DNA from 3 places in the Gottfriedia acidiceleris genome. Region 2 is predicted to be linked to each of the others. Evidence: a T-box and tRNA genes for the amino acid it is inferred to sense, from the RefSeq annotation. Region 2 holds a T-box; the other regions hold tRNA genes.

Region 1 (11,256 bases), 2.1 Mb from region 2:
ATATCGTACAAGACGGAGATGTAATGCATTTCCGATTTAATGTTTAATGAAATAGCAACTTGATTATTGATTTGCTATCTAAAAAAAACTATGCTATAATTTTAACTCGTGAGTGATTAATTAAATTGCTCCTTGCCCTTAACTGGGCCGTTAGACCAAAAGGAGGTGACATTGTGATGAATAAATACGAAATCATGTACATCGTTCGTCCAAACATGGAAGACGAAGCACAAAAAGCATTAGTTGAGCGTTTCAACGGCGTTTTAACTGAACAAGGTGCTGAAATCACAAACGTTAAAGAGTGGGGTAAACGTCGTTTAGCTTATGAAATTAACGATTTCCGTGATGGACACTACATGCTTGTAAACGTTTCTGCTAAGCCAGAAGCAGTACAAGAATTCGATCGTTTAGCGAAAATCAGCGAAGATATCATCCGCCACATCGTTATTCGTGAAGAAGAAAAATAATTTTTTTTAAATGCTTTAGGGAGGTAGGAATCAGATGATCAATCGTGTAGTACTTGTAGGTCGCTTAACAAAGGATCCGGACTTACGTTATACGCCAAGTGGGGTTGCCGTAGCAACATTTACTCTAGCGGTGAATCGTACCTACTCAAATCAGCAAGGTGAAAGAGAAGCAGATTTTATTAACTGCGTTATCTGGAGAAAGCCTGCTGAAAACGTAGCAAACTTCTTGAAAAAAGGAAGCTTAGCTGGCGTTGAGGGTCGTATTCAAACTAGAAGTTTTGATGGTCAAGATGGTAAGAGAGTATATGTAACTGAAGTTGTAGCCGACTCTGTTCAATTCTTAGAACCAAGAAATGCATCAGGTAACCAAGGTGGTTCATTCGGTATGAATCAACAAAATCAAGGTTTTAACGCTGGAAATCCTTTCGAAGCACCATCTCAAAAGCCTAGCTTTAATGATGATCCATTTGGTGGGACAAGCAAAACGATTGATATTACTGATGACGATCTTCCTTTCTAATTATAAAAACAGTGTAATGTTGAACGGTTAGCATTACTAAAAAACTAACTTTTAAGTAGAGGAGGGAAATAACAATGGCAATGGGTGGACGCAAAGGTGGACGCGCTAAACGTCGTAAAGTTTGTTACTTTACTTCAAATGGCATCACTACAATTGACTTCAAAGATACTGAGTTATTAAAACGTTTCGTTTCTGAGCGTGGTAAAATTTTACCTCGTCGTGTAACTGGTACTTCTGCGAAATACCAACGTAAATTAACGATCGCAATCAAACGCGCTCGTCAAATGGCTTTATTACCATACGTGGCTGAATAAGCTAAGTAATAAAAAGTACAGCATTCTCGTGCTGTACTTTTTTTGTATTTATGAAAAAATAAGTTTTATGGTAAAATAAGAAATAGTATGCTTATCGTGAAATAAGTAGGGGTAGTTGAAAGGAGCTTTATTTTGAAATCGACTCGATTTATTACCGAGGGTGCAGTACTATTAGCTATTTACTCAGTTTTACTGTTAATATTTAGATTTGTACCGTTTCTCTCAATATTTATGGCATTCCTTATGCCACTGCCGTTTATTATTGTAAGTATTAAATACTCAATTAAAGAATCACTTTTACTTTGCTGTTTTGCGCTGGGATTAACGATTGTGATTACTTCATTTAATTTACTTCCAGTTACTTTAATGTACTCAACAGTTGGTATAGCATTTGGGTATCTATTGAAAAATGAGCGAAGTAAAGGCGAAATATTACTTACTAGTACTTTCTTATATTTGATACATACAGTACTATCGTACATACTATTCAAAGCTGTTTTTCATATTGATTTTGTTAAAGAGAATATAGACTTGGCAACGGAAGCTATAGAAAAAAGTAAGGAACTTAGTGCTAGTCTTAGTACAAACACCAATGAAAAGGCTTTAGATAGTCTTACAAATGCTATTAAACTAATCCCTACATTAATTCCTTCATTACTGTTAATGGTTAGTTTTATACTTGCTTTTTTAACTCAACTAGTAACTTTTCCATTAATAAGAAGATTAGGTTATAAAACACCAAAATTTAAGCCATTTAGAGAGTTTAGACTCCCAGTAGGATTCATGTGGTTCTTTTTAATTGTAATGATTTTTTCGTTCTTCAATTTGAAACAAAGTAGCTTCATTAGTACAGCAGTAATTAACTTAACTTATGTACTTCAAATATTACTGCTCGTTCAAGGTTATGCATCGATATTTTATTTTAGTTATATAAAACATTTTTCTAAAGCGGTACCAATTATTCTATTGATCGCAAGTTTTATCATTCAACCATTAATTTATATTGTTTTACTAATTGGAATCGTCTCAATTGGAATATTTAATAGAAGAAAAATTTAAACTTAAAAACATATTTGATACTAATTTGTTGTGGAAAAGTGAATAAACTTTAATATGTAAGTTAGATTTTATTTGGCTTAGGGGTTGAACATATGCAAGATTTTCATAAGAAACAGATGTTTCTTATACCCGTCTATCTTTTAACTGCTCTTTCAGTGTTTCTGATCGGAACTGTGGTCTATATTCAACCTAAAATAGGGATAATTTTTATCATTATCTTTTTATGCGTTATTTTTCTAGTTGTAAAGTTAGAAATTAAGTATCGCTACGTTTTAGATATGTATATAGAATCAGTTATGTCGAGAGTGAAAAATTTAAGTAACGAAGCAATAACAGAAATGCCAATTGGAGTATTACTTTATGATAGAGAGTACCATATCGAATGGGGCAATCAATATATTTTAAATATTTTAGATGATCGTTCACTAATTGGTAAACACATATATGATCTATCTGAAGGATTAATGGCTTTAATTTCGAAAAAAGAGAAAAAAGAAGATGTATTGAATATAAGTAAAAGAACATATCGGGTAGTCATTAAAAGAGAAGAGCGATATATTTACTTATTTGATGTGACAGAACAAGCACAATTAGAGAAGTTATACGAAGATCAAAGAACAGTAATCGGAATTATTTTACTAGATAATTACGATGAAATGACACAGGGATTAGATGATCAAGAGCGTTCTAGTGTAAATGGTGCAGTAACAACGATGTTAAATAGTTGGGCTAATAGCCATGGTATTTTCTTAAAACGCGTTTCATCCGATCGATATAGTGTAGTTTTAAATGAAGGAATTCTGGCAGCATTAGAAAATAATAAATTCTCTATATTAGACCAAGTAAGGGAAGAAACTACAAAACGTAATTTACCTCTTACGCTAAGCGTCGGTGTCGGAGTAGGCAGTTTAAATTTAACCGAACTTGGTCAACTAGCGCAATCTGGTTTAGATTTAGCACTAGGGCGCGGGGGAGATCAAGTAACTGTTAAGAACATTAACGGTAAAGTAAAGTTTTTCGGTGGAAAAACAAACCCTGTGGAAAAGAGGACGAGGGTTAGAGCGAGAGTAATCTCGCATGCTTTAAGAGATTTAATGAAGAGTAGTACCAATGTTATGATAATGGGTCATAAGTTACCTGACATGGATGCTCTTGGTTCAGCAGTTGGTATTTTAAAAATGGTAATGCATAATGAAGTGGATGGTTATGTAGTAATTAACAAAGATGAAGTAGATAAAAGTGTTAATCGTTTGATGAGGGAAATGTCTAAAAATGAACAATTTATGTCTTGTTTTATTACACCCGAAAAAGCAAAAGAACTTATTTCTGATGATACACTAATAATCGTAGTAGATACTCATAGACCAACAATGGTTGAAGAAGAATCACTTTTAAATGAGACAGATAAAATTGTTGTTATAGACCATCATCGAAGAGGAGAGGACTTCATTAAGGATGCAATTCTCGTATATATGGAGCCGTACGCTTCTTCTACTGCAGAATTAGTAACTGAGTTGTTAGAATACCAACCTAAGAAAATCAAATTAAGCATGCTTGAGGCAACAGCCTTACTTGCAGGTATTATTGTTGATACAAAGAGTTTTACTTTCCGAACAGGAGCACGAACTTTTGACGCAGCGTCATACTTGCGTTCGAATGGCGCAGATACAATCCTCGTTCAAAATTTACTAAAACAAGATATGAATGAATATATTCGCAAAGCAGAACTAATAGAGGAAGCCTATATGTATAAAGAGGGCTTTGCGATTAGCTTTGGAAAAGACAATGTAAACTATGATCAAGTTTTAATCGCCAAGGCTGCAGATACATTATTGACGATGACTGATGTCATTGCATCTTTTATTATTGCGAAAAGGTCAGATAATGTTGTTAGCATTAGCAGTCGTTCATTAGGAAATATAAATGTTCAATTAATAATGGAAGAGCTTGGCGGTGGAGGTCATTTAACAAATGCTGCTGCTCAAATTGAATCTTCTTCAATCAGAGAAGTTGAACAACATTTATTGAGAATAATCGATGAATATATTGAAGGGAGAACAAACAAATGAAAGTAATTTTCTTAAAAGATGTAAAAGGAAAAGGTAAAAAAGGAGAAACTAAAAATATCGCAGATGGCTATGCAAGCTTCTTAATCAAAAATGGAGATGCTATAGAAGCTACTGCAGGTAATATGAAAACGCTAGAAGCGAAAAAAAATAAAGAATTAAAAGATGCGCAAATCGAATTAGAAAATTGTAAAAAGCTTAAAGAAACAATTGAAACTTTAACAGTAGAACTAAAAGCTAAATCAGGTGAGGGCGGTCGTCTTTTCGGATCAATCACAAGCAAGCAAATTGCTGATGAACTTCAAAAAGTACATGGTATTAAACTAGATAAGCGTAAATTCGAAATGAATGATGCGATTAGAGCACTAGGTGTAACAAATATTAAAGTGAAATTGCATCCTGAAGTAAGTGCAACTTTAAAAGTACACGTTAAAGAACAATAAGAAAACAAGCATCTGGAGGACTAGAAATGAGTGATTTGCTAAATGATCGTACTCCACCACAGAATATAGAAGCTGAACAGGCTGTATTAGGAGCCATACTGTTAGACTCTGAGGCGCTAATATCAACTTCAGAACGGCTTTTACCAGATGACTTTTATCGAGCTGCCCATCAAAAAATATTTGAAGCAATGCTTAAGATTGCTTCAAGGAATGAGCCTCTAGACGTTATCACGCTAACTTCTGAACTAGCTAATCAAGGAGTTTTAGAAGAAGTAGGAGGAGTATCATACTTAAATGATTTGCTCGCTTCAGTACCAACGGCATCTAACGTTGAATATTATGCAAAGAGCGTTGAAGAGAAATCTACTTTAAGAAGATTAATAAGAACCGCTACAAATATTGTAACGGAGAGCTATGCGCCAGATATTCCAGTAGATGTTGTACTAAACGAGGCTGAAAAAAGTATTCTAAAAGTAGCTCAACGCACAAACGTTTCTGGTTTTCAAAGTATTAAAGATGTAGTATTTACTACATTTAGTAAAATTGAGACCTTGTTCAATCAACGTGGCGAAATCACCGGTGTACCAACAGGGTTTACTGATTTGGATCGTATGACAGCGGGATTTCAGCCAAATGACTTAATTATTGTAGCTGCCCGTCCTTCAGTAGGTAAAACAGCATTTGCATTGAATATCGCACAAAATGTAGCGACTAAAACAGATGAAAACGTAGCAATTTTCAGTCTCGAGATGGGAGCGGATCAGCTTGTAATGCGTATGCTTTGTGCGGAAGGGAATATTAATGCACAGGCTTTGCGTACAGGTAATCTCGAACAAGAGGACTGGAATAAGCTTACGATGGCTGCTAGTAGCCTAGCTGGTACAGGCATATATATCGATGACACACCTGGTATTAGAGTTAATGACATACGAGCTAAGTGTAGAAGGCTGAAGCAAGAGCATGGCTTAGGAATGATCCTAATTGATTATCTGCAGCTTATTCAAGGTAACGGCAAAAGCGGAGAAAATCGTCAGCAAGAAGTATCTGAAATTTCACGATCACTTAAAGGACTAGCGAGGGAATTGAAAGTACCTCTAATAGCCTTATCTCAGCTATCGCGAAGCGTTGAGTCAAGACAGGATAAACGTCCAATGATGTCTGATATCCGTGAATCAGGAAGTATTGAGCAAGATGCGGATATAGTTGCGTTCTTATACCGAGATGATTACTATGATAAAGAATCAGAGAATAAAAATATTATTGAAATCATTATTGCTAAACAAAGGAATGGTCCAGTAGGTACTGTATCATTAGCTTTCGTAAAAGAATATAACAAGTTCGTAAACTTAGAACGAAGGTTTGATGAAGCACCAGGTGCTTAAAAATAGTTTCGAATCAGACAGTCGCATATCTGTTCAATCGTCTGATCGCTACTACTTGGGATGCCATCTAATAAATAATCACATAGTGAATCTATGTGATTATTTTTTTTTGTTAGGGCAAACTATTTTTATCAAATTCTTTAGTTTGTATTTACGAACAAATAAAACTTAGAACAGAATTATTCAAAGAGATTTATTGACAAATTCCGTAAGTTTGATATACTAGTTTTGGTTTTAGTTCGGAAATAGCGTATTTTAATCGGAGGTGCAGTACATTGTCATCAGTAGTAGTAGTTGGTTCTCAATGGGGAGACGAAGGAAAAGGAAAAATTACTGACTTTTTATCACAACAGGCAGAAGTAGTTGCTAGATATCAAGGTGGTAACAATGCAGGTCATACAATCGTATTTAATGGTGAAAAGTACAAACTTCACTTAATTCCATCAGGTATTTTCTTCTCAGATAAAATTTGTGTTATTGGAAATGGTATGGTTGTAGATCCTAAAGCTTTAGTACAAGAGCTAGCATACCTACATGATAAAGGTGTTTCAACTGACAACTTACGTATTAGTAACCGTGCTCATGTTATCTTACCTTATCATTTAAAACAAGATGAGTTAGAAGAAGAGCGTAAAGGTGATAATAAAATTGGTACTACTAAAAAAGGTATTGGACCAGCTTATATGGACAAAGCTGCTCGTGTAGGAATCCGTATGGCAGACCTTTTAGATAAAGAAGAGTTTTACGAAAAATTAAAACGTAATCTTGAAGAGAAAAATAATCTATTTGAAAAAATGTATGATTCAAATACATTAAGTATCGAAGAGATTTTTGAAGAATATTATGAGTTCGGACAACAAATTAAAAAATATGTGTGTGATACTTCTGTTGTATTAAATGATGCAATTGATGGTGGAAAGCGCGTATTATTTGAAGGCGCACAAGGTGTAATGCTAGATATCGACCAAGGTACATACCCATTCGTTACTTCTTCTAACCCAGTTGCAGGTGGAGTAACAATTGGATCTGGTGTTGGTCCGACAAAAATTAATCACGTTGTTGGTGTATGTAAAGCTTACACTACTCGTGTTGGTGAAGGTGCATTCCCAACTGAGCTTTTCGACGAAATTGGAAATACAATTCGTGAAGTAGGTCGTGAGTACGGTACAACTACTGGAAGACCAAGACGTGTAGGTTGGTTTGATAGTGTAGTTGTTCGCCACGCTCGTCGCGTTAGTGGTATTACTGATTTATCACTTAACTCAATTGACGTATTAACAGGTCTAGAGACTGTAAAAATTTGCGTTGCTTATAAATTCCGTGGAGAAATAATTACTGAGTTCCCTGCTAGCTTAAAACAACTTGCAGAATGTGAGCCAGTTTATGAAGAACTTCCAGGTTGGACAGAAGATATTACAGGAGTAAAAACGCTTAATGAACTACCAGTTAATGCAAGACATTATGTAGAACGTGTGTCTCAATTAGTAGGTATTCCGTTATCTGTATTCTCAGTTGGTCCAGACCGTAACCAAACGAATATCGTACGTAACGTTTACGGAGCTTAATCTAATAAAAAGCCCTTAAATAAAATTTTAGGGGCTTTTGTTATTTTTTTAAAAAAACTATTGCAAAATTATTAGAAAGTATGATAAGATAAATCTTGTCGTCATAACTAGTACATAGTTTATGAATGCTAAATAAAATTTTTAAACTTTTAAGTAATATATTCTAATTGTGAGCCATTAGCTCAGTAGGTAGAGCATCTGACTTTTAATCAGAGGGTCGAAGGTTCGAATCCTTCATGGCTCATCTTTTCTTAAATTAATGTGGCCCGTTGGTCAAGCGGTTAAGACACCGCCCTTTCACGGCGGTAACACGGGTTCGAGTCCCGTACGGGTCATCCTTTTTTTATAAAATTATATTGGTCCCGTGGTGTAGCGGTTAACATGCCTGCCTGTCACGCAGGAGATCGCCGGTTCGATCCCGGTCGGGACCGCCATATAATGGCTCGGTAGCTCAGTCGGTAGAGCAGAGGACTGAAAATCCTCGTGTCGGCGGTTCGATTCCGTCCCGAGCCATCATAAAAACTACTGTATATACAGTAGTTTTTTATTTTATATTGACCTTATCGAAAGAGATTTCTAGTTTGAATAAAACAGTTCGATTTTACAAAAAAACCTACTTAATTTAAAATAGAAGTAAGTGGAGTAGACCTCTAGCAACAGGCTAGAGGTTTTTTTCAAAAATTTAGTGTTTATATATAAAATGAATAACACGTAAGATCGTAGTCGTATTATATTTAGAGAGATAGTCCACAAAACGAAATTACTAAGATAAGTTTATTTGTTGCCTAATTTAATATTAAATTGCAAAAGATATGTATAGAATTGATGGTAACAAAAACTGACTAGAAAAGGAGTGCGGGGAATGAATAAAAAAATATTAATAGTCGATGATGAAAAACCAATTGCTGATATATTGAAGTTTAATTTAGAAAAAGAAGGTTTTGAAATTGTTTGCGCGTATGATGGAGAGGAAGCATTACAAAAAGTAGATGAGTTTCTTCCTGATTTAGTTTTATTAGATATTATGTTACCAATTAGAGACGGTTTAGAAGTTTGTAGAGAAATTAGAAAGAACCATGAAATGCCGATCATTATGATTACAGCAAAGGATTCAGAATTAGATAAAGTACTAGGTTTAGAAATGGGAGCAGATGACTACGTAACAAAACCATTTAGTACTCGTGAGTTGCTTGCCAGAGTAAAAGCAAATTTACGCAGACACCAAACAGGAACTACATCTGAAAAAGAGGAGTCAGTTGAAGTTATTATTGGCTCGCTCGTTATTAATCCAAATGCCTATATCGTAACAAAACGTGGCGAGAAGATTGAATTAACTCACCGCGAATTTGAATTACTATATTACTTAGCGAAGCATATCGGACAGGTTATGACGAGAGAACATTTACTTCAAACTGTTTGGGGTTACGATTACTTTGGAGATGTACGAACTGTCGATGTAACAATTCGAAGACTTCGTGAAAAAATTGAGGACAATCCAAGTTATCCACTTTTCATTGTAACAAGAAGAGGAGTAGGATATTACCTGCGTGATCCGGAGCAAGATTAATGGCAGGTTATAATAAAGTTGGTTTATTTAAATCAATTGTCTTTAAATTTGTACTTGTTTATATTTTACTCATCTTGGTAGCTATGCAAATTATTAGCGTTTATTTTTCAAGAGAGCTTGAAAAGCAGCTCGTAAACAGTTTTACAGTTGCGATAAACGAACGTGCTAAGCTACTGGCTTATAATATAAAAATAGAGTACGAAAAAAAGAAAACTCTGGACGACCCAGAAGTAAAAGCTAATATCCAAAAAATAGTTTCTGACTTCGGAAAGAATATTGGAATATCAGATGTAAGAGTTATTAACCAAAATAGTGAAGTTATTGCTACTTCAGATTCTAGTAATCGATCTATTGTAGGTAAAAGGACTACTGATATTTTAGTAAAAAGAGCTCTTCTAGTAGGTACTAGAACTGAGAAAGTGTTAATTGACCCTAAAAATGGTCATCGAATGAAAACAATTGTTACCCCTGTAATGGAAGGTGACGAAATTGTTTCAGCCATTTACACGAGTGCTTCAATGGAAAGCACTTATGAAAGAATGGAATTAATTAACCGTATTTTTTCAACTGGTACACTTATAGCAGTCGCGATTACATCCATTTTAGGGATATTATTGGCTAAAGCCATTACGAAGCCAATCTCGGAAATAAGAAGACAGGCCCAAGAAATGGCGAAAGGAAACTTCTCTCGCAAATTAAAGGCCTATAGTGAAGATGAGATTGGTGAATTAACGATATCATTTAATAATCTATCACGTAATTTACAGCAAGCCAGAGCTTCAACGGATGGAGAAAGAAGAAAGCTTCAATCAGTACTAGAGCATATGTCAGATGGGGTTATCGCAACTGACCGTAGAGGGAAAATTATTCTCTTAAACGATCCAGCTGAAACGATGCTTAATGTTTCACGTGAAACAGTATTAAATAAATCAATCTTAGAGGTATTGGGAATAGAAAAGATTAATACTTTAGATGATTTATACGATGAGCCAGATTCAATTATGTTAGATTATAGCGAGAATAAGAGACCAATGATTCTACGAGCAAGCTTTTCAACTATACAAAAAGAGTCTGGCAAAGTTAATGGTCTAATTGCGGTACTCTATGATGTAACTGAACAAGAAAAAATAGAGCAAGAACGTAGAGAGTTTGTCGCAAATGTTTCGCATGAATTAAGAACGCCGTTAACAACAATGAGAAGCTATCTAGAAGCATTATCAGATGGAGCTTGGGAGAATAAAGAAATTGCACCTAAGTTTTTACAAGTAACTCAAGATGAAACAGAGCGAATGATTAGGTTAGTAAATGACTTATTACAATTATCTAAGTTAGATAGTACAGAATATCGTTTAATGAAAGATTGGGTTAACTTTACAGAGTTATTTAATCGTATAATTGATCGACATGAAATGAGTAAGTCTCAAGAAGTATCGTTCAAACGCGAATTCATAAGTAAGACAAGATTTGTATTTATAGATGAAGATAAAATTACACAAGTGTTAGATAATATTATTTCAAATGCACTAAAGTATTCCCCAGAGGGTGGGACTGTAACTTATCGTATTAAGGAGTCTAGAGATCAAATATTAGTTAGTATTACTGACGAAGGTATGGGAATTCCAAAAGAAAATCTATCAAAGATATTTGATCGTTTCTATCGTGTAGATAAAGCTAGATCGAGACAAGTTGGAGGAACTGGCCTAGGGCTTGCTTTGGCAAAAGAAATGATTTATGCGCACGATGGTCATATATGGGCTAAAAGTGAAGAAGGAAAGGGTACAACAGTCTATTTCACACTTCCAGTGGCTGATGACCAAGAGGATGAGTGGGAATGAGAAGAGAATATATAAAATCAGTTATATTAACTACTCTT
Region 2 (11,256 bases):
CAATATACTATTAAGGACATTGTCGATCATATCAAATGTGAGAAGTGAAGCTAAAAAAGTGAAGGCTAAGCCTTCTTTTAATTTAAGTGTAATAAAAAAAATTACAGTTAGTTTTAATGGCTGTAATGATCACAAATTTTTTAACTAGTACTCTAAATAAGAAGGTGGAAAAAAATGAACTTAAATAATGATTCTATTTTAAAAATAGGTGATTGGGTTAAGGGTATATCATTGCATGGAGAATTAGTAATAGGTTATGTTGAATCACTTACTAATTTTGATGAAGTAGTAAAGGTAAATGTCATAACTTCAGATCATAAAAAGACTGTTGGAAAGACCATTCAAATGTTAAATAGAAACGTAAAGAAAATTCCTGATTCGAAAGTGACAAACAAAGAACAGATTCACTTTCTAATTGACTTGGCCCTCTCAACTGGAGATGAGGATTGGTTTAAGGAGCTATCTTCACAGTTAAACTCAATGAGGCAACTTGTTAATAGTGTAAAATAAAACTTACAAACAAAGAAGTAATAAGAGTTCCTAAAGGTTGTCTATTTAGACAGCCTTTTTTTAGTTCAATAATTCTTACCATTTAAATTTAATAAGACACCCCTTCTTCCGCTTCAATCTAATGATAAACAAGACATTCATCCATGAATTAAACAGCATGAATTTTAGTAAGTACTTAGATTGAAACAAAAAAAACTGATCAAATCATTGACCAGTTTCAACTCATATTAATATTGAGTTAATTTATTCAATGGTGTTTGAATAATTAGTGGTTTTTTTGCAGGATCTAACCATTTTAAAATAGAGATTACATTTGTTTTAGATGTAGCTGTGCAGCCTGCAGTATATCCCGAAGCTCCAGCTACGTGAAAAAAGATTGCACTACCTTTTCCTGGGGTTCTCGCAGTATTATAGTTAATAACAAATCCATAATCATATTGAGATATATTCATCTTTTCGGCAGTTTTCCATCTACCATTATTTTCTGATGCCAATTGCCAAGTATTATATAATTTACTATTTGAATCATCTACAAATACATCATTTGCAGTAATTTTGCGGTATGTCATTTTCGTACCTGGATTTGAATATCTACCGAATGCTGTTGTAATTGTATATTTCCCTTCAGGTGTTTCATAATCACCCTCTTGCTTACTACTAATCATGCCGTTTTTACCGATCACACCTGAATATGTATGTAATTTTTTCCAACTAGTACCGCTTTTTTCAAATGTTTCAATTAAAACATTTCTTGTACTTTCATTTTCTGCTGACACAATGATTAATTGTTTTGAAGTACCTAAAGTTTTCATTTTATTCACGGTTGTGGCGGAAACAGTTATTGGAGCTTTTTTAATATATTTACTTGAAACCCATCCAATTTTTGTTCCACTTTTTATTTTATACCAAGATCCACTTATGCTTGTAATCGTAACTTTCGCACCCTTTTTAAGTGTCCCAATTACTTTATAACTAGTACTAGGACCGCTTCTTACATTTAAAACTGATGCAGTTACTGTACCGCTTATCGTCGCAGCTTCCACGGTTTTATTTGAACTCGGAGTAGTATTTCCATAGAGTAAACCTCCAGTTAAAATTGATAGTGCCAAAGTTGTTTTGTAAATACTTTTAATCATTAAATCAGCTCCATTGTAAAGTAAATCTATATTCGAGCCTTTATTATACATAACCAACCTTACATAATAAGGACATTTTTATTACAATTCAATTAGATTTATAACAGTTCTCTTAAAATTGTAGCAATTATTAAAATTTTTTCGATACTATTTAAATTATAATCAAAAATGACAAAAAAAGAAGCCAATTTTAAATTTGGCTTCTTTTTAATTTATTAATGTCCGACCATCATTGAAGATTTTGACTCGTCAAGATCTGCTTTTGACGCATCTGCGTCTAGCATTTTTGGTTTACGTAAAATAATTGCTAACAACGCTCCTACTAATGCGATACCTGCTGCTAGTAAGAATGTATCACCAAATGCTGAAATCATTGCATTTAATGGATTTGTTGTTTTAGCCATGTAATCCTTTGTACTAGAAGTTAAAAACCCAGCCATACCTGCTACTGCAAATGATACCATTACTTGCTGAGCAGCTGCAGTTAAAGGTGTTACACGACTTACTAAATGTCTTGGTGCAGATTGCAATACATGTGTATTAATCGGCATCATTGATAATCCCATTCCAGCACCCATCATAGCAAGTGTTAACATAATAAATGTATCTGATGAGTCGACTGAAATTTTAGAGAAAATAAATAGTGCAGATGTAATAATTGTTAAACCAACTAACGCCATCGGTCTAGCTCCAACTTTATCATACATTTTACCACCAATTGGCATCATTAAAGCAGAAGCTAATGCTTGAGGTAACATAATTAAGCCCGTTTCAAAAGCCCCATATTGTTTAACTGTTTGTAAAAATAATGGAACAATTAGGAAAGAACCGAATAAAGCAATTTGCATAATCCATGTAATTAAAATACTCCTAACAAAATCAGACGATTTAAATACACGTAACTCAAGTAAAGGTTGTTTTAGGCGAAGCTCAACAAAGATGAAAAGTAATAATGCAACACCACCAACAATTAAACCTGTTAATGTTCCTTTTGAAGTCCAACTTGTTGAACTTTGACTAACTCCGTAAGCTAACATTGAAAAAGCGATTGGAGCAATGATTATTCCTAATCCGTCTAAAGCAGGTACTGATTTAGATTCAAAGTTAGGTAAAAATTTAGCACCAATTAACATTGCAATAATACCGATTGGTAAATTAATTAGGAAAATCCAATGCCAAGTAGAATACTCTACAAACCATCCTGAGATAACCGGACCTAATGCAGGTGCAAGTAACATCGGAATTCCAAGCATTCCCATAATTGAACCGATTTTTTCTGGAGGAGCTAATCGAAAGATAATTGCCATACCGATTGGCGCAACCATTCCTCCACCAATACCTTGTATTACTCGAAATAAAATTAACTGTTCAGGAGATTGTGCTACTGAACAAAGAACTGAACCGATTGTAAAAAACAAAATCGTTAATAAGAAAATTTTCTTAGCTCCAAAACGATCAGACATCCAGCCTGCAAGTGGTATAACAGCTGATAATGCCAATGTATAACCTGTAATCGTCCACTGCATTTTTGTTAAATCTGATTTAAAATATGTGGTAATTCCAGGTAATGCTACGTTTACTACCGTACTATCTAAAATAACCATGATCATACCTACGATTACTGCCATCATTGGACCAATAATCGTTTTTACGCTAAACTGCGTGTCAGCCGAGTTTTGCTGATTATTCATATATTATCCCCATTTCCTCAATCTATTTTTGTTAAGCGGTATTGAAATTCGTTCAAATTTTCCATTCTACTTATTAGTGCAAAAAACCATATTATGATAAAAGCGAAATTTGAACAGAAAGTCTATCATACAAAAAAACAATTAAAATGTAAATAGTAATTGTCCTTAATCCGAAAACAGTACTCACAATAAGTACAGTATATGTTAATTATCTGTCCATTTCAAGTTTAATTTTTAATTATTTTTGTTGATTTTTTGTAAACATACTTAGCTACTTCAAACAGAATAAAATAAAACAAATAAAAAATAGCCCTTATGATTCTATTCATTGGGCTATTTTTTAATCACATTTATTTTTATTATTTATTTTTTACATACTTCATCATTAGATGAGCAATTGTATGTTGTTCTTGTTCATCTGCAACATTCCAAAGGTCTTTTAGAATTTGCTCTTCTGCATTTTTTGGTTCTACTTCATTTGCTAAGTAATTTCCTAAGCGATATGCCATTTCAGAAATAGCCCCTTCACCAACACCTTTGTCACCTGTTGCTTCTAATCGATCACCTAAAAAATCTTTCCATTGATCCCAGTTATCTAAAATTGACATCGTTTTTCACCTCATCATAATAGTTGTTGAAGATTACATAAATACTATTTACCTTTTTTAAAGTAATTATGTATGAATTATTATCCGGGTAATATTGTCAGAAAATTAAAATAAAAAGAGCTAATCATTTTGCAAAGTTAGCTCTTTTTATCATATTATTTTTTATTTTCGTTCATAAAAAATATCGCTAAAGTACCAGGTCCTGCATGAGCACCTATAGCAGATCCGATTGAATTAATGACAAATTCCTTACATCCAACTGTCTCTGCCATCGCATTTTTAATTTCAATTGCTTTGTCAAGATCGTCACCGTGAGAAATACCAATTAATTGAGTTGATAAATTCGTCCCTCGAGATTCCATAATTTCAAGAATTCTTTTTATCAATTTTTTTGAACCTCTAATTTTCTCAATTGGAATTAACTTTCCATCTTCAACGTGTAGAATCGGTTTAATATTTAATAAATTACCTACAAAACCAGCCACTTTACTTAAGCGACCTCCACGCACCAAATATTGAAGGTCATCTACTGTAAAGATATGTTCAATATGTTGTATACTATCTTGTATATTATTAACAACCTCTTCTTTTGTAGCTCCGTTCATCGCAAGCCTTGCAGCATTAACAGCAATTAACCCTTGTCCGATTGATGCACTTTTTGTATCAAATATCTCTATATCAAAATCAGGAAATTCCTCGCCAAACTCATTTTTTACCATTACTGCAGATTGATATGTACCAGAAAGTTCAGAAGAAAACGCAATATAAATACATGGTGTATTTTCTTTCGCATATTTAACGAAGGTGTTATAAATATACTCATACGACGGAAGAGACGTTTTAAATACTTTTCCATTACGCATTTCATTAAATAAAGTCTTTGAATCCAATGTTAAACCATCAAAATATTCTTTTTCATCTTCCGAATAAACGCGTAATGGAATGACATCAATATTATATTGTTCGATGATCTCTTTTGGTAAATCCGCCGCACTATCCGTAATTATTTTTAAATTCATCTAATCATACCTCTGTTTCAAAAAATTGGTTTAGCCTATTTAAACTGATAAATTCTATTCTCTCACAAAATGGTTTTACAGAAAAATAAAAAGTTTTAATATAATTTTAATAATAATAATATTTGCTATTAACTACTATATACCTTCTTTTTTTCATATTCTTCACAAAAAATTAGTAATTTACCATTCGAACTGTTTATTTGGATAATAGCCATAACGATATTCTAATTGTTCTCTCTCATATTCGCTTCTTTTATTTCGTAGTGCATAAATAATTAAAATTGCTCCGAACACTTGAACCCAGCTACCAACAAGTAATAAATCTTCTCCTAAAATCATCTTATCACGTAGTAATGCAGCATTAGCAATTCCGTCAATTAAAGCACCTAAACCGATTAATTGATTGCCATATGCCTCAATTTTATCTAGTTGCGTCCCTTCCATCAATGCTCCAATTGTTTCAATTTGTGCACCAATTGATTGAATGACACCACCAATCGCATTTAATCTAAATCCTTCTCTTTCCAATCCTTCTATTTCTAAATTTGTTGCAAATGTATTTGTACCATTTCCAATCGCTTGAAGCCAAGCACCAATCATCATTGTTAATTCAAATTCTTTTTCTATTTCATTTTCATTTTCTATTTTTGCTCTCTTATATAATTTTTCTCTTCCAATAGCTTGAATACTGTTGCCAAATGCTTCGATTGCATTACCTTTAGCGAATAAACTTCTACCAAAGTTTTCACTAACGATCTTTTTACTTGAAATACCAACAGCCGCCGTTGTTGTACCAAATAATAAAAAATACGCACCGATTAGGGGTAAATCATCAACTAAATCCCTCAATTTGGCACCTCCATTCAAACAGTATTTAAACTAGTTTATTCAACTTTAAATTTAATTGACAATTAATATTGTTTTGATTAATATAATAACAATTAATATTTCGAAATTTAAAAGCTATGAAGAGAAAAGTAGTAAAGCTAAAATTATTTACAGAGAGCTCCTGTTTGCTGAAAAAGGAGTAATAATGAACTTTATGTAAAAAGACTTGGAGCTTCGTATGGAACTAAAGTTCACTTTAGGGATGGTACGCCGGGTTCTCCCGTTATAGAGATAGGGTATAAGCATTCGTGCCGTACCTAAATGAGGTTGGTATGGTAACATATCAATAAACTGGGGTGGTACCACGAAGTTAACAAACTCTCGTCCTCAAGATGATTAAATCTTGGGGGTGGGAGTTTTTTTATTTGCAATTTGAAAGTTAAATAAAAAATTTTGAGGTGAAAACATGCATTGGGCAATTAAAATCGCAAATGAATTAATTGAAAAATATCCAAATAAAGAAACTTATGTATGTGCATCTGGCATAAGTCCATCGGGGTCGGTTCATATTGGAAATTTTCGTGAGATCATTACAACTTATTTTGTTGTGAAAGCTTTAAATAATTTAGGTAAGAAAACAAGATTTATCTTTTCTTGGGATGATTTTGATCGTTTTAGGAAGGTCCCGAATAAAATTGATCCAACTTATCATCGTTTTATAGGGAAAGCTTATTCAAATATTCCTGATCCATATGGCTGTCACTCAACATACGCTGAACACTTTGAAACAGAATTTGAAAATTCCTTATGTGAACTAGGCATTGAGGTTGAGTTTATTTATCAAAGTAAAGAATACAAATCTGGTAGATACAATGAAGACATAATACATGCTATTGAGAAAAGAAAAGAAATTTATAATATTTTAATGAAGTTCAAAACAAGCATGCCAAATGAACAAGAACGTAATGATTTTTACCCTATTACTCTTTACTGTGAAAATTGCGAGAAAGATGATCCTTCAATAACCCAATATAATAAGGAAAGCAAAACTTTACATTATACTTGTCGCTGTGGATTTTCAAATCAATTATCTGTAGAAGTTGCAGACAATATTAAATTAAAATGGAAATTTGATTGGGCTATGAGGTGGATGAAAGAAGACGTTGTATTTGAACCTGGTGGAAGAGATCATTCATCTGAAACCGGTAGTTACAATGTTTCAAAAGAAATTGCTAAAGCCATATTTGACTATGATGCACCTCATTATACACCGTATGAGTTTATTGGAATAAAAGGTCAAAACCAAAAAATGTCGAGCTCCACTGGTAATTTAATAACACCTGCTGAGTTATTGGAAATCTATTTACCAGAAGTGATTCTCTTTATGTTTGCTAAATATAAACCAACAGCAGCATTTAATATTGGTCTAGATGAAGATGTGATTAAAAACTATTCAGAATTTGAACGGTATCAATCAAATTATATTGATCAATCTTTACACTATTTAGATATTTGCCAATCGGTCGAATTTGCACATATTGGCAAAATTGATAAAAAATATCCAAAATTTAATCATGTAGCTAACGTTCTGCCTCTCATTAATTACAATGTAGATTTATTAAAAGACATATTTGTTAATAATGGAGAAAATTACTCATCCATTGAAATAGAGAAAATTAGTCTTATGGCAGAATATTGGATTAAAAAATACAATCCACAAAAAAATAGCATGATAAACGAAAAACAAGGTATTGGATTTTATCACTCTTTAACTGAAGGTCAGAAATTTTGGCTGAAAAATTTATGTAGCTATCTATTAAATAATGAGGCCCTAGATCAAACTGAATTAATGAAAGAATTATATGCGATTTGTTATCATGAAGATAAAAAAATAATGAAAGCAAATCAAAAAACTTTTTTCACAATGATTTATCAGCTTGTTTTAAATAGAACAAGTGGACCACCTATTCCATTGTTGTTTCAAGTAGTGAATAAAAATCAGCTAATCAATTTATTAAACTTCAACGAAAGTTAATATAAGGTAGCTAAAATAAAAATGGACTCAAATCTATAAAATCTGAGTCCCATTTTTATCAATTTTTATTGAATACGATTTTTAAATGCTTCTTCTGTTACAATATAATCTTCTTCTCGATCTTCATGTTTACGGTCTTCAGGTGCGACTAGTGTTCCTTTTGGATGAGTTGGTTCATGACCTTTTTTCTTATGATTAAAGCTTTTACCTCTTGCCATTATAAAATCCTCCTTAGTTAAATCATCATTAATAATATGAGTATTTGGACTTTAACTTATAGATGGTAGATTATGACAAGGAGGAATTTTATTAGACTGAAATTGATGATATGATAATAAAAAGGACTAAATTAATCGTTGAGGTAGAAGATGAAAAAAGAATTTGCAATCAGTATTTCAAATCAGATTAAAAATTGGATGGTTTCAAATAATTCTTTATTTAATATTGAAGAAATACCAACAACTTTCAATACATTACTAAATTTTCAACAATGGACAAACGGAAAACCGATTGTTTCAGCGTTTCACTTAAGGAAAGTCGAAGAAGAAAGCTATTATTTACTATTAATCGACTGGCATCGAAATGAAAATTTTTATTTAGTCATATATGTTGAAAATAAATCAACAACCGCTGCAGAAATAAGAGAAATTAGTGAGCAAGATGGACAATTTTCTTTAGTTTGGAAATATAATCCATTGAAACGTGACGGTAAAAACGCTGAACGAAAAGCTTATTTTAAACAAGTATTTGGTTCACTTCAAGTAAAAATACCAATTCCGCGTACTCCTAATGAAGTTGAACGATTTTTTAATGATATCTACAAATTATGTAGAAACCGTCAAACGGCAGACAGGATTATAAATCTATATGATTTTTAAATTAGGCTCTGTTAAAGTAAATTGTTGATTTTTGTACAAAAGAATAAGACCACAAAAATAGTAGTCTTTGCTTTTTCTTATACAACTAAAGCATGCGTTAGCCATCCATGAATCCTCAGATTCACAACAGTGAATAGAAGTTTATATCGTACTCCCAAGGTAGTTGAATAAGTTCATTCACTTCTTACAGACATAAATCATTTCAATACTGTTTTTATTTAATGATTTTTTATCCCAAGAACCGTATACATCTAATTCAAAATAAAATTCTCTTCCAGAATTCCCACCCGCCAATGTTTAATAGAAAAAAGCGCCAAACCACGGGCATAGTCTGACGCTTACTTTCAGTTCCGCTTACCGAACTTCTTTAATTAATTAGTTTTACACCATTGATGATAATCGCAACCATCCCAATCAATGAAACGATTACCCACCAGTTCTTTTGCTTTTTCTTAAAGTGAAGTGCTACAAAGAAAATAATTACTCCAAGGATTATACTAGCAATAGAACTATACAATTCTACCTGTGAGTTTGCACTATTTAAAAAGATACTATCTAACTTTTCCTTCATGATCAATTCCTCCTTACAGTTAAATGACCGAATCGGCTAAAAGCATTTGTTCAACTAATGCATGCTTTAGTTGAATTAATCGATTAATTTTCTATTGATAAATAAGTACACCATTGTTAATAAAATCAACATTATTATTATAAGAACCGTTACCTCATAAGGATAGTCAGTAAAACTATAGAAAATTATTAATAAGCTGAAAGGCAGAAAAAAAACATCCACCTACTACTTTACCTAACAAGGACTTATTTTTAATCATTTTCTCATTAAAACCAGCTAACAACCATGTTTGTTTTTTTACAGCGATTAGGTAAGCCACAAGTAAAAATTGCTATACCTATAATCAATAATCCGTAATCTATCAACATATACATCTCCTCAAAACCTTCTCATTTTTTCCATAATATGTAAATTCTACCTTTTAATGATTTTTCCTTCTCTAGGTACTAATGAAGTTATAAAATTAAACCTTATTGAACTAAACTTCCATATAGTTGCATAAGAAAATCAACAATCTTTATAACAAAGCCTTAAATTAAAAAGATCAATCTAACAAAAGAAACACCTTCTATAAACTAGAAGGTGTTTCACCGTTCAAATCTTCGTAACAAATAACACAATTTTTCCCGTTTTGTTTTCCTACATACATAGCCTTATCAGCACGATTAATACTTTCAACAACACCCTTTTTAGAGTTAAATCTCGCCAATCCAAAGGTCATCGTTACGTGTATGTTTATACTTTCGAAATGAAATACGTGTTCCTCAATCGCACATCTAAGTCTTTCAGCTATTTCTTTCGATTGATTAAACGGTGTATTGGGTAATACGATTAAAAACTCTTCGCCACCCCATCGTCCTAAATAATCATCATTACGAATCAATTCTTTAATTAGTTTAGCACTCTGATTTAATACAAAATCTCCCATTGTATGCCCATATTGATCATTAATTTTTTTAAAATTATCGATATCAAAAATCAAAAATGAGCAGTTTAATTCCGTTTCAGTTGTTTTTTCTAAATCAGATAGGATCAAGTCGTGGAGCCCTCTTCGATTTAAAACTCCAGTTAAAGGATCCTTTGATGAAAGATCTTCTAACTCGTTTTTCTTAAATTCTAAATCATTTACTAATAACTTTAATTTTTTTTCAGCATCCATTCTTTTTTCAGCTATCCAAGTAATCCATACTAAAAGAATTGTGATAAATAGTATTGGTAGAATCTTCATGCCAATGATTTTTAGCAAAGCTGAGGTTGTCAAAATATAATAAAACGTCCAGTCCGTACCTGGAAAATCACATTTTAGCACTTTCATGCCGTTTATCGTTGTGAGTGTTTCATTCTGCATTGTATTTATTTTAGCTAAAGATCCTTTAGAAAACTTTTGATCTAATTTTGTCATATTTATGATTTTATTAGATGATAAAAATTCTTTATTTGAAGAAGCTATGATATTTCCCTCATTGTCAGATAAAATTGCTGTATAATCTTTATTTAATTCTCTACTTAAATTTTCAAAGGTAATATCAATTGAAATTGATCCAACATATCTTTGTTTATAATCAACAGGTGAAGATACTGTTACCATCATCCCTTTTCCTGCACTGTCCAAATAAGGACTGCTCCAATAAGGTTTGCGATACGGATTTGTTTCGATTGTTCCTAATGTCGTACTTTCTTCTTTTAATAATTCATTTGAAAATTTAAATTCATTCGACGGTACAAAAGGATATAAATTATTAAACCCAGAGATGCTTGTATAATAAATCCAAGTAATTTCAGGATACGAACTATATATTTCTGAAAAATAGTTATTTAATCGATCAGCCAACAAAATTTCCTTAAATTTCACAGGATTATCATTTGGCTTTCCGATACCTGTAATATTCCCTTTTTTATTTTCACTCAGAGTATCTTTGATTGAATCACTATTGAACTCTTTTTTTATCGGATCATAATGGATGTAACTCGTGTCTTTTG
Region 3 (11,256 bases), 1.9 Mb from region 2:
GGCGGAAACCCTCTAACACTTAGCACTCATCGTTTACAGCGTGGACTACCAGGGTATCTAATCCTGTTTGCTCCCCACGCTTTCGCGCCTCAGCGTCAGTTACAGACCAGAAAGTCGCCTTCGCCACTGGTGTTCCTCCAAATCTCTACGCATTTCACCGCTACACTTGGAATTCCACTTTCCTCTTCTGCACTCAAGTTTCCCAGTTTCCAATGACCCTCCCCGGTTGAGCCGGGGGCTTTCACATCAGACTTAAGAAACCGCCTGCGCGCGCTTTACGCCCAATAATTCCGGACAACGCTTGCCACCTACGTATTACCGCGGCTGCTGGCACGTAGTTAGCCGTGGCTTTCTGGTTAGGTACCGTCAAGGTGCCAGCTTATTCAACTAGCACTTATTCTTCCCTAACAACAGAGCTTTACGACCCGAAGGCCTTCATCGCTCACGCGGCGTTGCTCCGTCAGACTTTCGTCCATTGCGGAAGATTCCCTACTGCTGCCTCCCGTAGGAGTCTGGGCCGTGTCTCAGTCCCAGTGTGGCCGATCACCCTCTCAGGTCGGCTACGCATCGTCGCCTTGGTGAGCCGTTACCTCACCAACTAGCTAATGCGCCGCGGGCCCATCTGTAAGTGATAGCCGAGGCCATCTTTCAATAAAGGAACAGGAGTTCCTTTATGTCATCCGGTATTAGCTCCGGTTTCCCGAAGTTATCCCAGTCTTACAGGTAGGTTGCCCACGTGTTACTCACCCGTCCGCCGCTAACTAACGGGAGCAAGCTCCCATTAGTCCGCTCGACTTGCATGTATTAGGCACGCCGCCAGCGTTCGTCCTGAGCCAGGATCAAACTCTCCATAAAAGTTAAGTTTAAATCTTGTGTTGCTCAAAAAACTAATAATTGACGTTTACTTCATGTTTTGTTTAGTTTTCAAAGTTCATAATGGAGCGGGTGATGGGAATCGAACCCACGACCGAAGCTTGGAAGGCTTCTATTTTACCATTAAACTACACCCGCGAAAATGGTCGGGAAGACAGGATTTGAACCTGCGACCCCCTGGTCCCAAACCAGGTGCTCTACCAAGCTGAGCCACTTCCCGTAATATGGCGCGCCCGAAAGGACTCGAACCCATAACCTTTTGATCCGTAGTCAAACGCTCTATCCAATTGAGCTACGGGCGCATATTGTAAGTGTGTCGTCTTCGTTAGCGACTTTTACAGTTTATAACATCTAACTGTTTGTGTCAACACTTTTTTAAAAGTTTTTTTAACTTTAACAGCTTACTACGATAAGCTCTCGTTGACTTCGTTAACTTGTCTGACGTGACTTAAACTATATTAAAGCATCGAACATTCAATGTCAACACTTTTCAAATAGAAATATCACGAGTTTATTTACTTATTTGACTTAACTAGGTTTAAAAGCCTTTTTAAGTTATTAATGTAGGTTTAATCAGTACATATTTAACGTTTATGACATAGTACTACAAAACAATAACTGAATTACTATAGTATAATTTAAGGACAGACTCCGATAAAAGTAGCGCAATTCCTTTTTCTCATAAAGAATTGTTATGTTTCATTTTTTGAGTTTTTAAAGAGATAGAATTGGTATCAATAATATGACTGTATTTTAGAGTTACTAAGAAGTGTTTTCGAATACTTTGTTCTTTTAAATAAAAAATATTATTAATGAGCATAAAAAAAGATACTAAACTAAAAAGAGGTAATTTAACTAATAGGAAGTGTCAAAAATGGGTATCGATAATTTTCTTACAATCCTCCTGATCATCAATATACTTCTAGCAGGAGTACTAGTATTTATTGAAAAAAGAGATGTTGTCGCCACATGGGCTTGGCTAATGATCTTACTTTTTATACCTATAGCGGGATTTTTACTATATCTATTTTTAGGTAGGCAGCTAAAACAAAAAAATTTCTACCATCTATCGACTAAAGAAAAAACATATCTACAATTAGCGGTTACGGACCAGGCTAATAAAATTCTTAATGATCAAAGTTTTCATCAAGATGAGTTACTATCAAAGCATTCACATTTAATTATGATGAATTTAAAGTCAGCTAACGCTTTATTAACAACAGATAACGAAATCCAAACGTTTCGAGATGGACACGAAAAATTTAATTCTCTATTTAAAGACATCCAACTTGCTCAAAAAGAAATTAATATCCAGTACTATATTATCCAGCGTGATTCTTTAGGAAAGAAACTTAGAGATGAACTTTCCAAAAAAGCGGCAGAAGGTGTGAAAGTGCGAGTCCTGTATGATGACATTGGATCCAAAAGAATTACCCCTTCTTTTTTCAAAGAACTTGTTAAACATGGTGGTGAGGTAAGAGCTTTCTTCCCTTCATTTTTAAGACTAATCAATTTTCGATTAAATAATAGAAATCACAGAAAACTGTGTATTATTGATGGAAGAATTGCTTATATAGGAGGGTTCAATATTGGAAATGAGTATCTTGGTATTGATAAAAAGTTTGGTTATTGGCGGGATACTCATTTTCGCATAAAGGGAGAATCAGTAAATCAAATTCAAGGTAGATTTATTTTAGACTGGCAACAAGCTACCAACCAACCTATACATAATATAGAAGAATTCTCATTTAATAATGAAAAAAACATCGGAAGTACCCCTATCCAAATTGTTGCTAGTGGACCAAATTCAGAAACAGAACACTTAAAAAACATGTATGTTAAATTAATTATGTCTGCAAAAAAATGTGTTTATATTCAAACACCTTATTTTATTCCAGATACAAGCATTATGGATGCGTGCAAAATCGCAATTTTATCTGGTATCGATGTAAGAATAATGATTCCAAGTAAACCTGATCACCCATTCGTGTATTGGGCATCTCTATCGTACGCTGGAGAACTTTTATCATATGGCGCAAAAATATTGCTTTACGAGAATGGTTTCTTACATGCTAAGACAATCGTTGTTGATCATGAAGTAGCTTCGGTAGGAACTACGAATATTGATACACGTAGTTTTAAACTGAATTTTGAAATAAACGCAATCACCTATTCAGAAGAAAAAGCTTCTGAGCTACAAAGTCTTTTTTTACTTGATAGTAATCATAGTAGTGAGCTTACAATTGAAAAATATCAAGAGCGATCAGTCATGATCAAGTTAAAAGAAGCTATCTCACGCCTCTTATCTCCAATATTGTAGATAAAAATCATTACTTAACTGTAATGTTTATTAAAACGCTAAAACTCACTTTTAAATAATAAAAGTGAGTTTTTTATAAAAATATGTATTCCACTTAAAATAGACTCATCTCTATTTTGTTCGATGAACTGTTAAGGTTACCTTACTTGTTTCACACATGAATGTTGAAAGGTGGACAGGTTCCTCATTTGCATCATAAGCGATTTTTAGGATTTTAAAAAGATTGGCTCCTATATCACATTCAAGATAATTGGCATATACTTTTGTCGCACCGATTACGTCGATGATTTTATCGTTACTTATGATTTCTGTATTATAGTCCTTTGAGAGAACTTTATATGTGGATTCATCTGTTGCAATTTTCTTTTCCAAATCAGGAAAACGAATTAGTGAGTAATGCGCAATATCATAAAAAAGTGGACGGTCGTTCACATACATAAGTCGCTCAAGCTCTAGTACGCGACTTCCTTCTTCAACTTTAAGATGTTCTGCAACATCCTTTGGTGCTGGGATGACTTCACTTCTAAGGATTCGGGAATTTGGAATCATCCCTAATTGGTGGCTAAACTCTGAGAATCCGCTTACAGATAACAGTTCATTATTAAACTTATTCGAAGCTACAAACGTCCCCCTGCGTGGTATGCGTGTTAATGTACCATCCTTCACTAATTCCTCAATGGCCTTTCGAATAGTGATTCGACTGACATTATACGTTTCACAAAGCTCAGCTTCTGTGGGAATCTGCTGGTCTGGTTGGTACTTCCCTTGTTGAATATCATTCTGAAGCATTTGCCTAATCTGCATATAGAGAGGCTGTGGGGTTGAAGAATTTAGGTTCATAATTTTCATCCTATCCGTCAATGTTTTTCAACATTATTATACACTGCCGACTAGTTATCGTCACCATGCACCGAAATAGCCAATTGTTTTTGTAGCAGTTTTAGTCCCTAATTCCAAACACTGTTGGATCGAAAAGCCCTGTAAAGTACCATAAAGAAAACCAGCTATGAAAGAATCTCCTGCTCCCATCGTATCAACAACTTTATCTTCCAATACTCCAAATTGATAAAAATGTTTTCCGTCGAAAGCTAAAGATCCATTTTCTCCAAGCGTAGCAACAGCCACCTTAGAACCTTTTGTTAGTACATCTTTTAAAAATCCCCTGATAAATTCATCATCCTTTTTATAAGAAAAAAAGGAATAGTCCACATAACTAGGTAATTTCTTTACTAAATCGTGCTCTAACTGATCTGAAAAATCAAATGCAGTAAGCAACCCTTTTTGTTTAAAAAGTGGAAAATATTCCTCAACATGACCCCATATACCAGCGTGGACAAGTTGTTGAGTTTGGATATACTCAAGTTCTTCATCAGTTAATGTGAACTGACCCATTACTCCTTCATCGTAATCTCCAAAATGACGGTCATTATTAACCAATTTAACATAGGTAACCGCTGTTTTTCCTATCTTTTTAGAAATAAACGATGTATCGACACCTTTGCTTTGAATCGAATTAATCATTTGTTCGCCAAAGGAATCACTTCCAACCCAACCTATATACGAAGAGTCTGCCCCTAGCTCTTTTAAGTAGACAGCAACATTTACCGGATTTCCTCCGGGATACACTTTCTCGTTTGCAAGATAGACATCCATACAGTTATCGCCGACTGTAACAATTCTCATCTAATCCCAACCTTCTTTTTAATCTAAGAAATGAGCACTACCATGTAGTGCCCATTAAATTTTTTAATATTCTACTTTGCGGTAGTATCTTCTTAGGTCTAATGAGTGGTTTCTTTCTCTTTCAAGGTAAACACTAATTCGACTTAAAACAGCCCAGTTAATACTGACAGAAAAGTGTTTTCTAAATTCCTCACTAATTCCTGGCAATTCAAATTCCTTTGTATCAATAACAGTTAATTGACTCGTGATTTTTTCAGCAAACCTTTCAACACGATCCATCAACGGTCTTGTTTCATCTTCACCTTTAAGTAAAATAACACTAGTATCTTCAACCACTAACTCAAGCGTACCATGGAAAAACTCCGCTGCGTGGATAGACTTTGCATGAATCCATTGCATTTCCTCCAATATACACATCGCGTATGAATACGTGTTACCCCATAAGTTACCAGAGCCTACCATCATATGATAATCTGTATCCTTATGTTTAATAGCAAATTCCTCTGCCTTTTTATCATAGTCTTTTACGGCAGCTAAAATCGCTTGTGGCAACAAGGAAACTTCTTTTGTGAACTGTTCATATTGTGGAAATTCATTGTTATTATACATGAAGCGAAATACTACCATGTACAGCAGCATAAAGAATGTATCAAAGGAATGTTTTTCCGAGCGAGTTGTAATACAGTATTCTACTACTTGTGTTAATGGAGTATTCGGCTCCGCTACTAAAGCAATTGTAGTAGCCCCTCTTTCTTTACAAAACTCTGCCGCTGCAACAGTTTCTTGTGTTGTCCCTGAAACTGAGGTGAAAATACATACGGAATTCTTTGTAAAATGCTTATTGTTCATGACCATAAACTCGGCTGCGATTTCGGCATGTACATTGATCGTTGAGTTTGATTCTATAATATATTTATAAGGATACATCATTGCAATAGTTCCGCCAGCACCAATAAGGAAAAGATTGCTGTAACCTTTTTGACAGATTGAATCGACGATATCCTCAATTTTACTTCTAAATGCAAGTCCTTCTTCTTCAACAAGTTTTAAAAATAACGCTTCATCAAATTTTAACATGGTGAGATCCCCCTAAAACATATTTGTTATGTCTTGTATTATAATTAACTATAACAAATAAAGCAATCGCTTTTTCAAAAAATTAAGAAGCTAGTAAAAGTTCACTAGCTTCCTGAAATAATTGAATTCTTCTTTGTTACTAGATTACCGTCATTTTTCTTATTGGGCCCATAGCGTTTTTCCCAGTAAAAGTAAACAGGTAGTCCAGTAGCGATAACTATGAATGCAGCTACCATCCCTTGCCACGGAGCCCAAGTAAACGTACCCCAAGCAAGCCAAGAAGCTCCAATTATTGCTAAAATAGTCGTTAGTCTCCACATTGGCATCCTGTAAATCGGGTTATAGTCCTCCCTTTTACGGCATTTATAAACCGCTACAAAATCCAAAATATTAATCACTAATTGAATTAATGTGAAATAGCCTAGTAAAGTCGTTAAATTGGTTGCAAAAACTAGAATACATGCATAGGTAACTTGAACAATAATTGAAAAACTTGGTGTTTCATACTTTGGATGGACACGAGCAAAACGCTGGAAAAACAGCCCGTCCTTCGCCATAGCGTACTCTAATCTAGGCTGAAACATGATACAGGAACTTAGTGATCCTAAAATAACTATAATTGCAGTAATCGCAACAAACGAAGAAGCAATATGAGATAGTCCTGGTATATACTTAACCGCATCAGAAACAGCTGCACTAGAACTCATCAATTTGCTAAAAGGCATTAATCCAATTACGCAGACTGCTAGCAAAGTATATAAGATTAATACAATAAAGACAGAGCTAATCAATGCACGAGGTAGCGTTTTTCCAGGATTTTTAAATTCACCTGCCATAAAACAAATGGCGGCCATACCGGTATATGCCCAGGTTGTGGCAGAAACGCCACCGATTAGACTTGTTTTTACCGTTTCTCCATGAGGCGTATAGGAGAAGTTCCCCACGTGCATATACATTAACCCTAGAACAATAACAATAATGAATGGAATGATTTTCACGGCTGTAATAATCACTTGAAATAGCCCGCCCTCTTTTACACTTCGATAATGAATAGAAGTTATGATTAAAATTATCGCAACCCCTAACAACTTGCCAGCAAATCCAGAGAAAAATGGGAAAAAGCTTGCCAAGTATGAAACTACTGCTAGAGCCATAATAGAAATAGATGGTGGATCAAGCGCCCAGAATGTTGCCCATCCATATAAAAAGGCTAATGGTCTCCAGCCTGCTTTATTCAAATAAACGTAACCGCTTCCATTTTCAGGATAAGCAGTCGACAATTCAGCAAGAACCATTACTTGCGGAATAGCAATAATACCACCAATAATCCATGCTAAAATAGAAATAGAAGGGGTTCCCGCTGCTTTTGCTACATCACCAGACGAGACAAAGATACCTGACCCTACGGTCGTACCAACAGCAATTGCTAATGCCGACCAAAATCCAAGCTTTCGTGTAAGCGTAGTATTACTCATAAAGGCTCCTCCAAATTTTTAGATTATACAATTCCTAATTCATTTAGTTTCACTAAGGATTTTTTAAAAGCATCTAATGGATTTTGATAATAAGTTGACCCCATAATTTCAAGAGTGCATGCCCCATCGTATTGGTGCTTTTGCATGCTTTTTACATATTCTCTCCATTGTAAATTACCATCATCTAAAGCAAGATGGGAATCTGTCTTGCGATCACCATCTACTAGATGAAAATGACATAACTCAGGAAGCAATAAAAAATAATCATCTGGTGTTTCACCCGCCAGGTTCATTGCAACGGTATCAATCATCCCTTTTAAAAAAGGGGACTTTATTTCTTCAATCATTCTCTTTAATCCCCGCGTATTAATAATTAAATTAGATTCAAATTTTGTTAATGGTTCTAGTGCAAGAGTGATACCCTCGTGCTCCGCCACCTTTGTAATTTGATAGATTGATTCACTTGCATATTTCCACGATTCTTCTTTTGTTAGAGAAAAATCACCTATCCCTGAAGTAATTAGCATCTTATCCGTCTCCAATTCCACAGCAGAGTGAATATTTTCAATAAAATAATCAATACTCGTTTGTCTCCAATCCGGATCTGAAGCAGCAAGATTGTAAGGATAAATGCATTGTTCTGGAGTATAGCAGACTATTTCCATACTTCTAGCTTTAATTTCTTTCTTTATCTCCCTCAAATTGCAAAGCAAGTTTCTATAAACATAGAGATGTGGTTCACCAGCCCATAATTCAATGCTACTGATACCTAATTGATCCATACAATCCAAAAAATATTGGATAGGATAATGCTTGAACGTAATATTCATCCCTGCTATTTTAATTGATTACCCCCTTTTTCTTAAAGTCATTTGATTTGTTATGCTTTGTATTATAATCAAGAATAACATAAAATACAATAAATTTTAAAAATTTTTAATATTCGATTTTAATTCCTACAAAGTCTAGTACCGTGACCAACCAGTCTATAAAAGTAAGCCAATTTTTAAACACAAAAAAGGCCTCTACATTACGTAGAAGCCTTGTTACTATATATATAATTTGATGCGGCCGAGAGGACTTGAACCTCCACGGAGAAACCTCCACTAGGCCCTCAACCTAGCGCGTCTGCCATTCCGCCACGACCGCGAATAAACAAAAGTGAGCCATGAAGGATTCGAACCTTCGACCCTCTGATTAAAAGTCAGATGCTCTACCTACTGAGCTAATGGCTCGTAATAATTAAAAGTAATTATAACTAAATACAATATATCTTTAAACCAACTTACTGTCTACACGATCGCGTCTAAGATAAAAACAATTCCCCTTACCTTAAACATATTAATAAAAAACTAAAATGGCTGGGCTACCTGGATTCGAACCAGGGCATGACGGAATCAAAATCCGTTGCCTTACCGCTTGGCTATAGCCCAATGAATTATCATCACGAATCTACTTCTTAGAATAACCTTCGTGAACCCGCACCGCAGGATTTTTTTTTATGTTGTATTGTTAATACCTCTCGAATTACTCCTCAAGATAAAAAACAATCCGACATCCTTACAAAAAACAAATGGCTGGGCTACCTGGATTCGAACCAGGGCATGACGGAATCAAAATCCGTTGCCTTACCGCTTGGCTATAGCCCATTGATTTAGCATCATGAACTGACTCCTTCGAATTAACTTCATGAACCTGCACCGCAGGATTTTTTTTTATGTTGATTGCTTTTACCTCTCGAATTTACTCCTCAAGATAAAAAACAATCCGACAATTTTGGAATTCATCTTTACCTAAAGACGAGTAACTTTCATGAAGTTCCACCGCAGGATTTTTTTTATGTTGTATTGCCCTATCTCTCGAATCAGCTCCTCAAGATAAAAAACAATCCGACAATTTTGGAATTCATCTTTACCTAAAGACGAGTAACTTTCATGAAGTTCCACCGCAGGATTTTTTTTATGTTGTATTGCCCTATCTCTCGAATCAGCTCCTCAAGATAAAAACAATCCGACATTTCAATATTCTTCTTATTGTAGAATACGAATTAACTTAATGAACCTGCACCGCAGGGTTTTTTATGTTGTATTGTTCTACCTCTCGAATTTACTTCTCAAAATAAAAAACAATCTGATATTTCAGCACTAACTCCAAACATCCACTCTTACTATTTTTCTCCAAATAAAGAAAAAAATACTACAATTTGTAGTAATTAATGGCGGTCCCGACCGGGATCGAACCGGCGATCTCCTGCGTGACAGGCAGGCATGTTAACCGCTACACCACGGGACCATATGTAGTTAATGGTGGAGGATGACGGGCTCGAACCGCCGACCCCCTGCTTGTAAGGCAGGTGCTCTCCCAGCTGAGCTAATCCTCCAGGTTAAAATGGTGACCCGTACGGGACTCGAACCCGTGTTACCGCCGTGAAAGGGCGGTGTCTTAACCGCTTGACCAACGGGCCTTATGTATGGCAGAGAAGAAGGGATTCGAACCCTCGCACCGCGTAAACGATCTACACCCTTAGCAGGGGCGCCCCTTGAGCCACTTGGGTACTTCTCTATAATAATGGCTCCGCAGGTAGGGTTCGAACCTACGACCACTCGGTTAACAGCCGAGTGCTCTACCACTGAGCTACTGCGGAAAAATACTAATCTTTTCATCAAGTACTGAAACGTGATGACAAGTATTAATATAAACTAAATACATATTAGATGTCAACACTATTTATAATAGTTTTAATGGACTTTTGCATAATCCACATACATAGCGGCTTATGTCCACTTTTCTTTTTCTTAAGAAAGCTTGCCCACATACTGAACATCTATATTTATACTTATAAGAATGCGTTCTTTTTTTTATTGAGTTTAGTGGTTTACAATACCTAGGAGCACCTACCTTTTTTAATAGCTCTTTAAAATCTCTATCTTCATGCTTATAGCCTTTCTTCATAATATGAAGATGATAATGACATAGCTCGTGTAATATGATCCCCTTTAACTCTTCAATTCCGTGTTCTTCATAATAAAACTTATTTAATTCGATATTACTTGTTTTTAATAAGTACCTACCACCAGTTGTCCTCAATCTAGTATTGAAAGAAGCTTGGTGGAGAAATGGTCGATCGAAATAAGTGATTGATAGTTCTTCAACCAGTTTTTGTATCTCCTCATTATCCATTTATGAATCGACATCCTTTTTTTCTTCTTTATTCTAACTGAACAACTCACAAATTCTTGGGTATGCGCATACATTAAACTTACAAATGAGAATTTCAAAAGATCTTATTAGTACGATTTATGCTAAATGGGCTGCTCTTAGTAAATCTCTCTACAACGGCGTAATTATTACTATTAAAATGAACAATTCAGTTATCCTTTTTATACAATGTATCGGAAGGTTACCCCTCACTCATTTATTTCATCGCCCATCCTCAAAAAAAGATGGGCGAAGATTTTTAAGTTGGAGGTTTTATCATGGTAATGCCTAGTTGGCTTAAATCTCAAATGCAAAAAGCGTTTTATGAAAAAAACCGTTATCAAATTAAATTATTGAATCAATGTTGGTTTTATTATCAAAAAATTAAGCTTTGACGATTTCTTTCGATTCAATTGGTAGCATAGATAAACCTACTCTTTGTTTCTTTTGGTCTACATCAGCAATCCATACTTTTACTACTTGACCAACCGATACAACATCAAGCGGATGCTTAATAAATTTGCTACTCATTCTAGAGATATGAACAAGACCATCGTTCTTTAGTCCAATATCAACAAATGCACCAAAATCGACTACGTTTCTTACTGTTCCTTCAAGCTCCATCCCTAT

What was found. A T-box is a leader RNA that pairs with one kind of tRNA and senses whether it is charged. The one in region 2 lies ahead of lysS (lysine--tRNA ligase), so its partner is inferred to be a tRNA-Lys.
Region 1: it encodes a tRNA-Lys, which carries the amino acid that the T-box ahead of lysS (lysine--tRNA ligase) is inferred to sense. The anticodon was not compared.
Region 3: it encodes a tRNA-Lys, which carries the amino acid that the T-box ahead of lysS (lysine--tRNA ligase) is inferred to sense. The anticodon was not compared.

Annotation. Positions count from the first base shown of each region.
Region 1 is NZ_CP096034.1:4,665,812-4,677,067, reverse strand. Features, by position in the region: gene ychF (redox-regulated ATPase YchF) at 1-47, shown strand, start outside; gene rpsF (30S ribosomal protein S6) at 177-467, shown strand; gene ssb (single-stranded DNA-binding protein) at 502-987, shown strand; gene rpsR (30S ribosomal protein S18) at 1,068-1,301, shown strand; gene MY490_RS21940 (YybS family protein) at 1,434-2,360, shown strand; gene MY490_RS21935 (DHH family phosphoesterase) at 2,453-4,429, shown strand; gene rplI (50S ribosomal protein L9) at 4,426-4,869, shown strand; gene dnaB (replicative DNA helicase) at 4,896-6,251, shown strand; gene MY490_RS21920 (adenylosuccinate synthase) at 6,527-7,816, shown strand; tRNA gene MY490_RS21915 (tRNA-Lys) at 7,988-8,060, shown strand; tRNA gene MY490_RS21910 (tRNA-Glu) at 8,080-8,151, shown strand; tRNA gene MY490_RS21905 (tRNA-Asp) at 8,175-8,250, shown strand; tRNA gene MY490_RS21900 (tRNA-Phe) at 8,257-8,329, shown strand; gene yycF (response regulator YycF) at 8,679-9,383, shown strand; gene walK (cell wall metabolism sensor histidine kinase WalK) at 9,383-11,218, shown strand; gene MY490_RS21885 (YycH family regulatory protein) at 11,215-11,256, shown strand, end outside.
Region 2 is NZ_CP096034.1:2,104,372-2,115,627, reverse strand. Features, by position in the region: gene MY490_RS10315 (RrF2 family transcriptional regulator) at 1-48, shown strand, start outside; gene MY490_RS10310 (IDEAL domain-containing protein) at 175-510, shown strand; gene MY490_RS10305 (SH3 domain-containing protein) at 738-1,646, opposite strand; gene MY490_RS10300 (DHA2 family efflux MFS transporter permease subunit) at 1,862-3,337, opposite strand; gene MY490_RS10295 (DUF3243 domain-containing protein) at 3,697-3,945, opposite strand; gene MY490_RS10290 (DegV family protein) at 4,101-4,964, opposite strand; gene MY490_RS10285 (DUF6944 family repetitive protein) at 5,145-5,813, opposite strand; T-box leader at 5,921-6,184, shown strand; gene lysS (lysine--tRNA ligase) at 6,259-7,827, shown strand; gene MY490_RS10275 (hypothetical protein) at 7,893-8,045, opposite strand; gene MY490_RS10270 (hypothetical protein) at 8,196-8,705, shown strand; gene MY490_RS10265 (hypothetical protein) at 9,073-9,276, opposite strand; gene MY490_RS10260 (sensor domain-containing diguanylate cyclase) at 9,845-11,256, opposite strand, start outside.
Region 3 is NZ_CP096034.1:244,175-255,430, reverse strand. Features, by position in the region: rRNA gene MY490_RS01390 (16S ribosomal RNA) at 1-855, opposite strand, end outside; tRNA gene MY490_RS01385 (tRNA-Gly) at 938-1,011, opposite strand; tRNA gene MY490_RS01380 (tRNA-Pro) at 1,017-1,093, opposite strand; tRNA gene MY490_RS01375 (tRNA-Arg) at 1,099-1,175, opposite strand; gene cls (cardiolipin synthase) at 1,748-3,193, shown strand; gene MY490_RS01365 (GntR family transcriptional regulator) at 3,305-4,033, opposite strand; gene frlD (fructoselysine 6-kinase) at 4,094-4,876, opposite strand; gene MY490_RS01355 (SIS domain-containing protein) at 4,940-5,953, opposite strand; gene MY490_RS01350 (amino acid permease) at 6,058-7,428, opposite strand; gene MY490_RS01345 (TIM barrel protein) at 7,452-8,273, opposite strand; tRNA gene MY490_RS01340 (tRNA-Leu) at 8,495-8,577, opposite strand; tRNA gene MY490_RS01335 (tRNA-Lys) at 8,591-8,663, opposite strand; tRNA gene MY490_RS01330 (tRNA-Gln) at 8,787-8,861, opposite strand; tRNA gene MY490_RS01325 (tRNA-Gln) at 9,003-9,077, opposite strand; tRNA gene MY490_RS01320 (tRNA-Asp) at 9,645-9,720, opposite strand; tRNA gene MY490_RS01315 (tRNA-Val) at 9,733-9,808, opposite strand; tRNA gene MY490_RS01310 (tRNA-Glu) at 9,818-9,892, opposite strand; tRNA gene MY490_RS01305 (tRNA-Ser) at 9,900-9,990, opposite strand; tRNA gene MY490_RS01300 (tRNA-Asn) at 9,998-10,072, opposite strand; gene MY490_RS01295 (SprT family protein) at 10,156-10,608, opposite strand; gene cmpA (cortex morphogenetic protein CmpA) at 10,911-11,021, shown strand; gene MY490_RS01285 (Tex family protein) at 11,011-11,256, opposite strand, start outside.